DNA from 4 places in the Methylosinus sp. R-45379 genome. Region 4 is predicted to be linked to each of the others. Evidence: predicted binding sites of a transcription regulator. Region 4 holds the regulator's gene; each other region holds the start of a gene.
The links. Region 4 encodes PhoB, which activates phosphate uptake and scavenging genes when phosphate is short. Its sites were predicted from a motif close to TGTCATNNANCTGTCAT; they were not measured.
Positions count from the first base shown of each region.

Region 1 (2,198 bases), on a different contig from region 4:
CTCGAGGAAGGTGATATTGCTCGTGGAGCTGGTCGTCTCCATGCTGAAGGGCTCGAAGAAATTGCCGACCTGGAAAGTGACCGGCTCTTTGGTGATTCCTTCCGGCATCAGCTTCTGGCGATAGGCGATGAAGGCGTCGCGTATGCCCGCCACGCCTGTGTTGGTGAAGTCGTATTGGAACCGATAGAACCAGTTCTTATAGGCCTTGCCTTCGACCCAGATCTGCGCGCGGCGGAAGCCGACATTGCTGCGCGACATGGTGTCGGCAGAGCTCGAGAAGCCGCCGTCGGCCTGAATGCGGCCGCCGATCTTGAAGTTGAACGCTTTGTCCTCCGTCTCGACGAAGAGGCCGTTCTTGAAGCTGACGAACACCGGCGGCGGGGCGACGAGCCCGGGCAGGGTCCTGGCGGAATTCAACGCATTCTTGACCTGGACATTGGTCTTGGCCTGATCGGCGACCTTGGCCTCGAGACGCTTGAGCTGCTCCTTCAGCGCCTTGATCTCGCTCGCCGTATCCGCCAGCGCCGAGGCCGGAGCGCCCACCATCCCGCAGAAGGCGGCGAGCGCCACGCCGCCCGAGAGCCGCCGCGCCATTTTCGACCCGATTTCCTGTTCTCTCATCCTAGCCCCCTGCGCTCGGCGTTTTGCGTGAGCGGCTCGGACATTTGTTCGCCGGACGGGATATTCATGTGATCTAATGAATATCTCGCATCGACGACAAGTCTCCCGGGTCCGAACCACACACGCAAGGCGCACGACGATTGCACCGTTTGCCTACTCATCGTTAGATGATGCCCAAATTCTCACCAGCCATGCCCATGTGACGAGCTTCTAGGGGCGAAATGTTCTTTGGATACATCACATGTAATTGTCTTACATTTCGATCGGCCATTTGTGCAAGGCCAGAATCGGCTTCACTTAAGGATTTCCACGTATGTGTTGCCGAATCGACACAATCTGGATGTGGGGCCGCTGTAAGGCGCAACGACATTACGGCGCGAAGCGGCGCGGTCGAGGCGGCGAGACCGGCCGCCGAGCAAAGCCGGCGACAATCGGACGATCCGAATAAATCCGGGGCTTTATCTAGAACTTGCGGCCCGGCCTCACGCCCCATCGCCCGTGGCATTTGGGCAACACCCTAGGTAGAAACCGTTGTCACAATTCGGCGCCGCCGTCTTTTGTGATGATTGTGTCACATAAGGCCTCTAGCGCTGCCATAGCGGTAAGCAATTCAAGGCAGAGGCTGACATGACACAGGTACCGAACGTCCAGACGATCGCGAAGGGCGCGACGCCTTCGAAGCTGCTGGGAGGCGTCGCAGTCCTCGCCCTCGGCGCGTTCGGCGCGCCCACGGCGGCTCTCGCCGACACGCAGAGCGAGATCAAGGCGCTGAAGGCCGAGCTGAAGCGGCTCGAGCACAAGCTCGACGAGCAGGCCAAGACGACCCATCAGGTCAAGAACGCGCTGAATTCGGCCAAGGCCGCGCCGGGCGGCAATGCTCCGCCGCCGGTGTTCGTCAGCTTCAAGAACGGCCTCTTCGTCGAGACCGAGGACCAGGCGTTCAACTTCAAGATCGGCGGCCGCATCCAGGCCGACGGCGGCTTCACCAGCTATCCCTCCGCCTCCGGCTCCCGCAGCAATGTCGGCTTCCGCCGCGCCCGCCTCGAGGTCGAGGGCAAGGCCTATAAGAACTGGTACTACAAGTTCCAATATGACTTCACCGGCACTGGCGTGACCGGCATTCGCGACGCCTTCATCGCCTATCGCGATAAGCTGCTGCCGGAGTCGATCACCAAGCAGCCGATCACCATCCAGATCGGCAGCCAGTACGAGCCGTTCAGCATGGAGACGCTGACCTCCTCGAAGCACATCACCTTCATCGAGCGCGCGCTTCCCGGCGCCCTGGCTCCCGACCGCCATGTCGGCGCCAAGGTCGGCCTCGGCGACAAGCATTGGAGCGTGCAGGCCGGTGTTTTCTCGACCAGCTTCGGACAGGACTCCTCGCAGGCTCCGGCCGCGACCGGACATCAGTATTGGGACCTGACGACGCGCGCGACCTACGCGCCGATCATCGAGGAGGACAAGCTGCTGCATTTCGGCGGCTCGTTCATGTTCCACAAGCCGAACGACTCGACCGCCGCTCAGGATCCGAACAATCTGCTGCCGGGCACCGGCTCGCGCGACGAGACCGACATTCT
Region 1 is NZ_LUUM01000046.1:31,147-33,344, reverse strand. Features, by position in the region: gene A1351_RS02680 (OprO/OprP family phosphate-selective porin) at 1-621, opposite strand, end outside; gene A1351_RS02675 (OprO/OprP family phosphate-selective porin) at 1,249-2,198, shown strand, end outside.
Region 1: the regulator PhoB is predicted to act here: its motif matches at 1,180-1,196, upstream of A1351_RS02675 (OprO/OprP family phosphate-selective porin).

Region 2 (2,198 bases), on a different contig from region 4:
GGCGGTGAACGATTCCCGCAAGCGCGCCATGGCCCGCAAGGTGATCTCGGCGCTCGGCGGCTCGGTGCGCGGCAAGAAGATCGGCTTGCTCGGCCTCGCCTTCAAGCCCAACACTGACGATATGCGCGACGCGCCTTCGCTCGCCATAGTGGCCTCTCTCGCCGGCGACGGCGCCAAGGTCTACGCCTATGATCCCGAGAGCATGGGCCAGGCGAAGCCGCTGATGCCGGAAGTGACCTTCTGCGAGGATCCTTATCAGACGGCGGAAGGCGCCGATGCGCTGGTCATCGTCACCGAATGGGACGCGTTCCGCGCGCTCGATCTCGATCGCGTCAAGACGCTGCTGAAGACGCCCGTGATCGTCGATCTGCGCAACATCTATCGCGCCGCCGACATTCGCAAACGCGGCTTCACCTATCTGAGCGTCGGTCGGGCGTAAGGAATAAAAAAAGCGCCGTCATTCCCGGCGGGCCTGAGCCCGGCCGGGAATGCGGGGCCGCCGCGTAAAACGATCGCTCAACCGCGCCCCTGCTCCGCGACGAGGGCGAGCGAGGTGAGCGCGGAGAGACGCGGCGGCGCCTCGCGCCGCAGCTCCAGCGCCGCGCTGCGCGCATTTTCCGCCGATTGGAACAGACGCCCCTCCAATGGGCGGAATGACTGTTTCGCCGCATAGAAGCGATAGCCCTTGGCGTCGCGGGCGATCACGCCGACGGCTTCCTCGCCGAGCTCGATGATATAGGCGTCGGACATTTTTTCGGCCTCCTTCTCAGCGGCGCGCGGCCCCTCACGACCACTTTGGGCGCGCGGCGCGTCGCTTTGCGAGCCTATAGGCTCTAGCGAATTGTTCGTTATGTCAAATAGAATGTTCTTTTAACAGAACCGCGACGAGAGAACGAACGCATCGCCAGATCGCCGCGCGGCGAAGAATTTCTGCTCCCGGCCCGTAGAGCCCGCGTCGTCACACGCTTGTCGTGCGCAATTGTTGAATATTCACGCCTTTCGTTGCGAGGAGAAAGTTATGACATCCGTTGCCTCGAGCGTCGATCTGCGTGAAAGCGCCGACGCTCATAGTCCGAAGCCGAAGCTCGATCACAAGCTCGACATACGTGCGCTTCTCATCTTCCTCGCGGTCATCGCGCTCGGCCTCGCCTTCACGGCGTGGAGCATCTACAAGGATATTCTGGAGTCCGGCGCGCCGGTCACCAATTATCTTCCCTTCATCATGCTCGGCGTGGCGCTGCTCATCGCGCTCGGCTTCGAGTTCGTGAACGGCTTCCACGACACGGCCAACGCCGTGGCGACGGTCATCTACACCCATTCCATGCCGGCGCCGGTGGCCGTGGTGTGGTCGGGCTTCTTCAACTTCCTCGGCGTGCTGTTCTCCACGGGCGCGGTCGCCTTCGGCATCGTGTCGCTGCTGCCGGTGGAGCTCATTCTGCAAGTGGGCTCGCAGGCCGGCTTCGCCATGGTGTTCGCGCTGCTCATCGCCGCGATCGTGTGGAACCTCGGCACCTGGTGGCTCGGCCTGCCGGCCTCCTCCTCGCACACGCTGATCGGCTCCATCATCGGCGTCGGCGTCGCCAACGCCCTCATGCGCGGCCGCGACGGAACCTCCGGCGTCGATTGGGGCAAGGCCACCGATATCGGCTATTCGCTGCTGCTGTCGCCGCTCTTCGGCTTCGGCGCCGCGGCGCTGCTGCTGCTGGTGATGAAGTTCCTCGTCCGCAAGCCGGAGCTCTACACCGAGCCCAAGGGCCAGGCGGCGCCGCCGTGGTGGATTCGCGGCCTGCTGATCCTCACCTGCACGGGCGTCTCCTTCGCGCATGGCTCCAATGACGGCCAGAAGGGCATGGGCCTCATCATGCTGATCCTCATCGGCACGGTGCCCACCTCCTATGCGCTCAATCGCGCGCTTCCGGCGAGCCATCTCGCGAGCTTCTCGCAAGCCTCGCATGCGGCGTCCAAGGTCGTGGAGACGAAGGCCGCGGGCTATAACGTCCTCGGCGATCCGCGCCCGGCAGTGACGAATTACGTCGCTCAGCATCAGATCAACGAGGGAACCTATCCGTCGCTCGCCGTGCTGATCCGCGACATCTCGCATCAGATCGAGAGCTATGGCTCGATCGCGAAAATCCCCTTCGCCACCGTCGGCAACACGCGCAACGACATCTACCTCGCCTCCGAGGCGCTGCGCTTCC
Region 2 is NZ_LUUM01000276.1:21,761-23,958, reverse strand. Features, by position in the region: gene A1351_RS18080 (UDP-glucose/GDP-mannose dehydrogenase family protein) at 1-439, shown strand, start outside; gene A1351_RS18075 (hypothetical protein) at 517-750, opposite strand; gene A1351_RS18070 (inorganic phosphate transporter) at 1,019-2,198, shown strand, end outside.
Region 2: the regulator PhoB is predicted to act here: its motif matches at 957-973, upstream of A1351_RS18070 (inorganic phosphate transporter).

Region 3 (2,198 bases), on a different contig from region 4:
CAGGCCGCCACTGCTTGGCCTCGCCGTCCGTTGCATTCGACGTCTCGGCGTCGGCGCCGCCGAAGGCTTTTTTCACAGCTGCGATGACAGAAGGAAGGTCGAGAGGCGCAACAGTATTATTCGAAAGATAGGAAGAGAGTATCTGCGCGACGAGCGCTTTGTCTTCGGCTTCGGACATGGCCTTTCCCTCCTCGGTCGAATCTTTTTCTATTGGAGCCGATATCGAATTCGAAGGCAATCAGCGACTTCCCTCGGCGACAGATTCGGCTCGAGTAACAAGCTCAATTTCGATGATATAGGCCGCAGAACGTCGAATTGAAATAGAAAGCCCGCCGAATATCGGCGCGGCGAGGCTAGGCAAGGAACGAGACGTCGCGTGACCGACAAAAAATTTCGCCCGATGCGATTTTCGTCATCGGGCGGCGGAATGGATCGAGCGTAGGGTGGATCAGAATGGTGGGCGCGACAGGGATTGAACCTGTGACCCCTACGATGTCAACGTAGTGCTCTCCCGCTGAGCTACGCGCCCCCGGCGCCGTTCGGATGCTTGCTCCGTCCGGCGCGAGTGAAGCCCGTATAATGGCAGTCGGGCCGAGGCGCAAGCGCCCTTCGACAGTTTCCACGCCCTGTCGCAAAACCCCGGCCCCAGCGTCCCCAAGCGTTAAGATTTCCTTCCGCGAACAGCGGCTTTGGGCGAAATAATTCATTGGCCCGCGACGTCTTCGCCCCTTGCAGGCCTTGGAATTCATGTCACACTGGCGTCGTCCTTCTGTCATCAACCAAAGGAGGCGCCGTATGTCGCTACAGACCCATCTCGTCGAGCTCGAACGCCGCCATCAGGCGCTCAAGAAAGAGATCGATCAGGTTCAGCACCATCCCCGATACGACGATTCGAAGCTCCACGAATTGAAGCGCAAGAAGCTTCAGCTCAAGGACGAGATCAACAAGCTGCGGCAAGGCGTCAGCCTGCACTGAACAGCTTGCGAAAGCGGTCTAGCGTCGAGGCGGAGAGATGCTCTCCGCCTTTTTTGTCGCATAGGGCGCCGCAACGCTCGCTTCGGCCCGCGCGGGCGCCCGGCTTGCTTCGGGGCGTCTCTGGTCGCAGAATCTTCTGCCAAAGCGAGAGCCGAGAACCCCATGCCCCCTTCCCCGCGCTATCGCGCCGAGACCCTCCACGCCACGCTCGGCGACGGCTTCTTCGACCGTGTCGAGCCCGCCCGCTTTCCGCAGCATATTCTGCGCTATCGCAATCAGCGCTGGGCGGCGCGCGTCGGTCTGGATACGCTGACGGAAGAGGAATGGATCGCCCATCTCGGCCGTTTCGAGCCCCTGCCCGGCGGCTTTCCGCAGCCGCTGGCGCTGCGCTATCACGGCCATCAGTTCCGCACCTACAATCCGGACATTGGCGACGGCCGCGGCTTTCTGTTCACGCAATTGCGCGACGCCGCGGACGGCCGACTGCTCGATCTCGGCACAAAAGGCTCCGGTCGCACGCCCTGGTCGCGCCAGGGCGACGGCAAGCTCACGTTGAAAGGCGGCATGCGCGAGATTCTCGCCACGGAGATGCTGGAGGCGCAGGGCGTCGACACCTCCAAGAGCTTCAGCCTGATCGAGACCGGCGAGCCGCTCTATCGCGGCGACGAGCCGTCGCCGACGCGCTCCAGCGTGCTGGTGCGGCTCTCCCATTCCCATATTCGGATCGGCACGTTTCAGCGCCTCGCCCATCTCGACGACCAGGAAGCGCTCGGACGGCTCATCGACTATTGCGTCGCCAATTATTTTCCCGAGCTGGCCGGCAAGCCGTCGGAAAGCCGCGCCGGCGCTTTTCTCGAGCGCGTCGGCGCGCGCGTGGCGCGGCTCGGCGCGCGCTATATGGCCGCGGGCTTCGTCCATGGCGTGCTCAACTCGGACAATATCAACGTCACCGGCGAGAGCTTCGACTATGGGCCGTGGCGCTTCGCGCCGCGCTATGATCCGCAATTCACAGCGGCCTATTTCGACGACAGTGGGCTCTATTCCTTCGGCCGCCAGCCGGGCGCGCTCGGCTGGAATCTCACCCGCCTCGCCGAGACCATTCTGCCGCATGTCGGGCTGCAGCGCGCCGAGCAGATTCTCGGCGGCTATCAGGCCGTCCTCCAGCGCGAGTTCCAGCTCGCTCTGCTCGATCGCTTCGGCCTGCTGCCGGCGGACGATCCCGA
Region 3 is NZ_LUUM01000246.1:41,753-43,950, forward strand. Features, by position in the region: gene A1351_RS11130 (MucR family transcriptional regulator) at 1-178, opposite strand, end outside; tRNA gene A1351_RS11135 (tRNA-Val) at 455-529, opposite strand; gene A1351_RS11140 (YdcH family protein) at 796-975, shown strand; gene A1351_RS11145 (protein adenylyltransferase SelO) at 1,138-2,198, shown strand, end outside.
Region 3: the regulator PhoB is predicted to act here: its motif matches at 760-776, upstream of A1351_RS11140 (YdcH family protein).

Region 4 (2,198 bases):
CGTCAATGCGCATTTCAAGATCGCGCCGCCGCCGGGGCAGCCGGCGCTGCTCGGCATGATCGGCTCGCTCACCGAATGGCTGTTCGCTTTCGAGGACAGGCTCTCGGTGACGATCAGCGGCGCCGATCGGTTGATGGACGATTCCCGCGAGAGCCTCGCCGAGCGCATATGGGCCGAGGCAGCCGCCGCCACGGGCCTGCCGGTGGAGCTGCCGCAATGGCAGATCGTCAAGGAAAAGCGCGCCACTTTCGCCGCGACGCCGGCGCAGCAGCTGCGCCGCCCCGGCGCTGTGACGGGGTGGCGCAATCTCTTCCTCGCCGGCGATTGGACTGCGACCGGCCTTCCGGCGACGATTGAAGGCGCGATAAGGTCGGGCTATCGCGCGGCGGAGCTGGCGGGGCGTTCATAGGTCGAGCCCGCCGCCGCCGTCATCGCGAGGAGCGTAGCGACGATGCGATCCAGGGGCCGCCCCACGGCTCTGGATTGCTTCGCTGCGCTCGCAATGACGATGGGCAGAGGGAGCGCGTGCAGACAAAAGCGAGCCTGAAGGCTCGCGATCCAAAGCGCCCCCTGGACCGCGAGCCTTCAGGCTCGCATCGCCCCTCAATTCCTCCCGAAGGTCTCGTCGAAGGAATAGCCGGTGCCGCGCACGGTGCGGATCGGGTCCTTCTCGCGGCCGCGGATGATCGCCTTGCGCAGACGGCCGACATGCACGTCGACGGTGCGCTCGTCGATCTCCGCCGAGAGCCCCCACACGCTGTCGAGCAATTGCGCGCGCGAGAAGACGCGGCCGGGTTTTTCCATCAGATATTCCAGCAGACGGAACTCCGTCGGGCCGAGATGAATCTCGCGCCCGCCGCGCTTCACGCGGCGCGTCTCGCGGTCGAGGTCTATGTCGCCGGCGACGAGCCGCGTCGCCACGCGCTCCGGCCGCGCGCGGCGCAGCAGCGCATGCACGCGCGCCATCAGCTCCGGCGGCGAGAAGGGCTTCACCACATAATCGTCGGCGCCGATGGAGAGGCCGCGCACGCGCTCATTCTCGTCGCCGCGCGCGGTGAGCATGATGATCGGCATGCTGCGCGTGTCGTCGCGCGCGCGCAGCCGTCGGCAGATCTCGAGGCCGGAGACGCCGGGCAGCATCCAGTCGAGAATAACGAGATCGGGCTGCGATTCGGAGAGACGGATCTCCGCCTCGTCGCCGCGCTCTATATGCTCGACGAGAAAGCCCTCGGCCTCGAGATTATAGCCGAGCAGCAGCGCCAGCGCCGCGTCGTCCTCGACGACGAGTATGCGCGGCGCGCGGTCGTGCGGCGCCTCGCGCGGAGCGGCGACGCGGATTTCATTCATTTCGTAGGCTCATCCGGTTCCGCGCTGGCGGGAAGGCTCGCCGATTTGCCTTTGGGGCGGTCGGTCGGCATCGCCTCGCCAGTGACGAGATAGACGATCGTCTCGGCGACATTGGTGGTGTGATCGCCGATGCGCTCTATGTTCTTCGAGCAGAAGAGCAGATGCGTGCAGAAGGAGATGTTGCGCGGGTCCTCCATCATGAAGGTGAGGAGATCGCGGAACACCGAATCTTCCAGCGCATCGAGCTCGCTGTCGTTGGTCCACACGGCGCGGGCGCGCTCGACATCGCGCTGGGCGTAGGCGTCGAGCACGTCCTTCAGCTGTATGGCGGCGACTTCCGCCATCGTCTTGAGGCCGATGACGGCGCGCGGCACGCGCGCCTCGGAGAGGATCTTCACCGTGCGCTTGGCGATGCTCTTGGCGAGATCGCCGACCCGCTCGAGATCGGCGGCGATGCGCATAGCGGCGATGCATTCGCGCAGATCGATAGCGAGCGGCTGCCGCCGCGCGATGGTGAGGATGGCGTTCTCCTCTATCTCCCGCTGCAGCGCGTCGAGGCGCTGATCGGTGGCGACGACGCGATGGGCGAGCTCAATGTCGAAATTGGCGAGCGCATCCATGGCTTCGGCGAGCATTTTCTCGGCGATGCCTCCCATCTCGGCGATTCTGCGGCCGAGCACTTCGAGGTCGCGGTCATAGGAGCTGACGATATGTTCGCTCATGGTCTCAATGTCCTCGTGCGCGATGCGCGCTCAGCCGAAGCGGCCGGTGATATAGTCCTGCGTCTTCTTGTTCTGCGGCGCGGTGAAGAGATTATTGGTCTCGCCGAATTCGACGAGATCGCCGAGATA
Region 4 is NZ_LUUM01000309.1:90,285-92,482, forward strand. Features, by position in the region: gene hpnE (hydroxysqualene dehydroxylase HpnE) at 1-409, shown strand, start outside; gene phoB (phosphate regulon transcriptional regulator PhoB) at 604-1,347, opposite strand; gene phoU (phosphate signaling complex protein PhoU) at 1,344-2,069, opposite strand; gene pstB (phosphate ABC transporter ATP-binding protein PstB) at 2,100-2,198, opposite strand, start outside.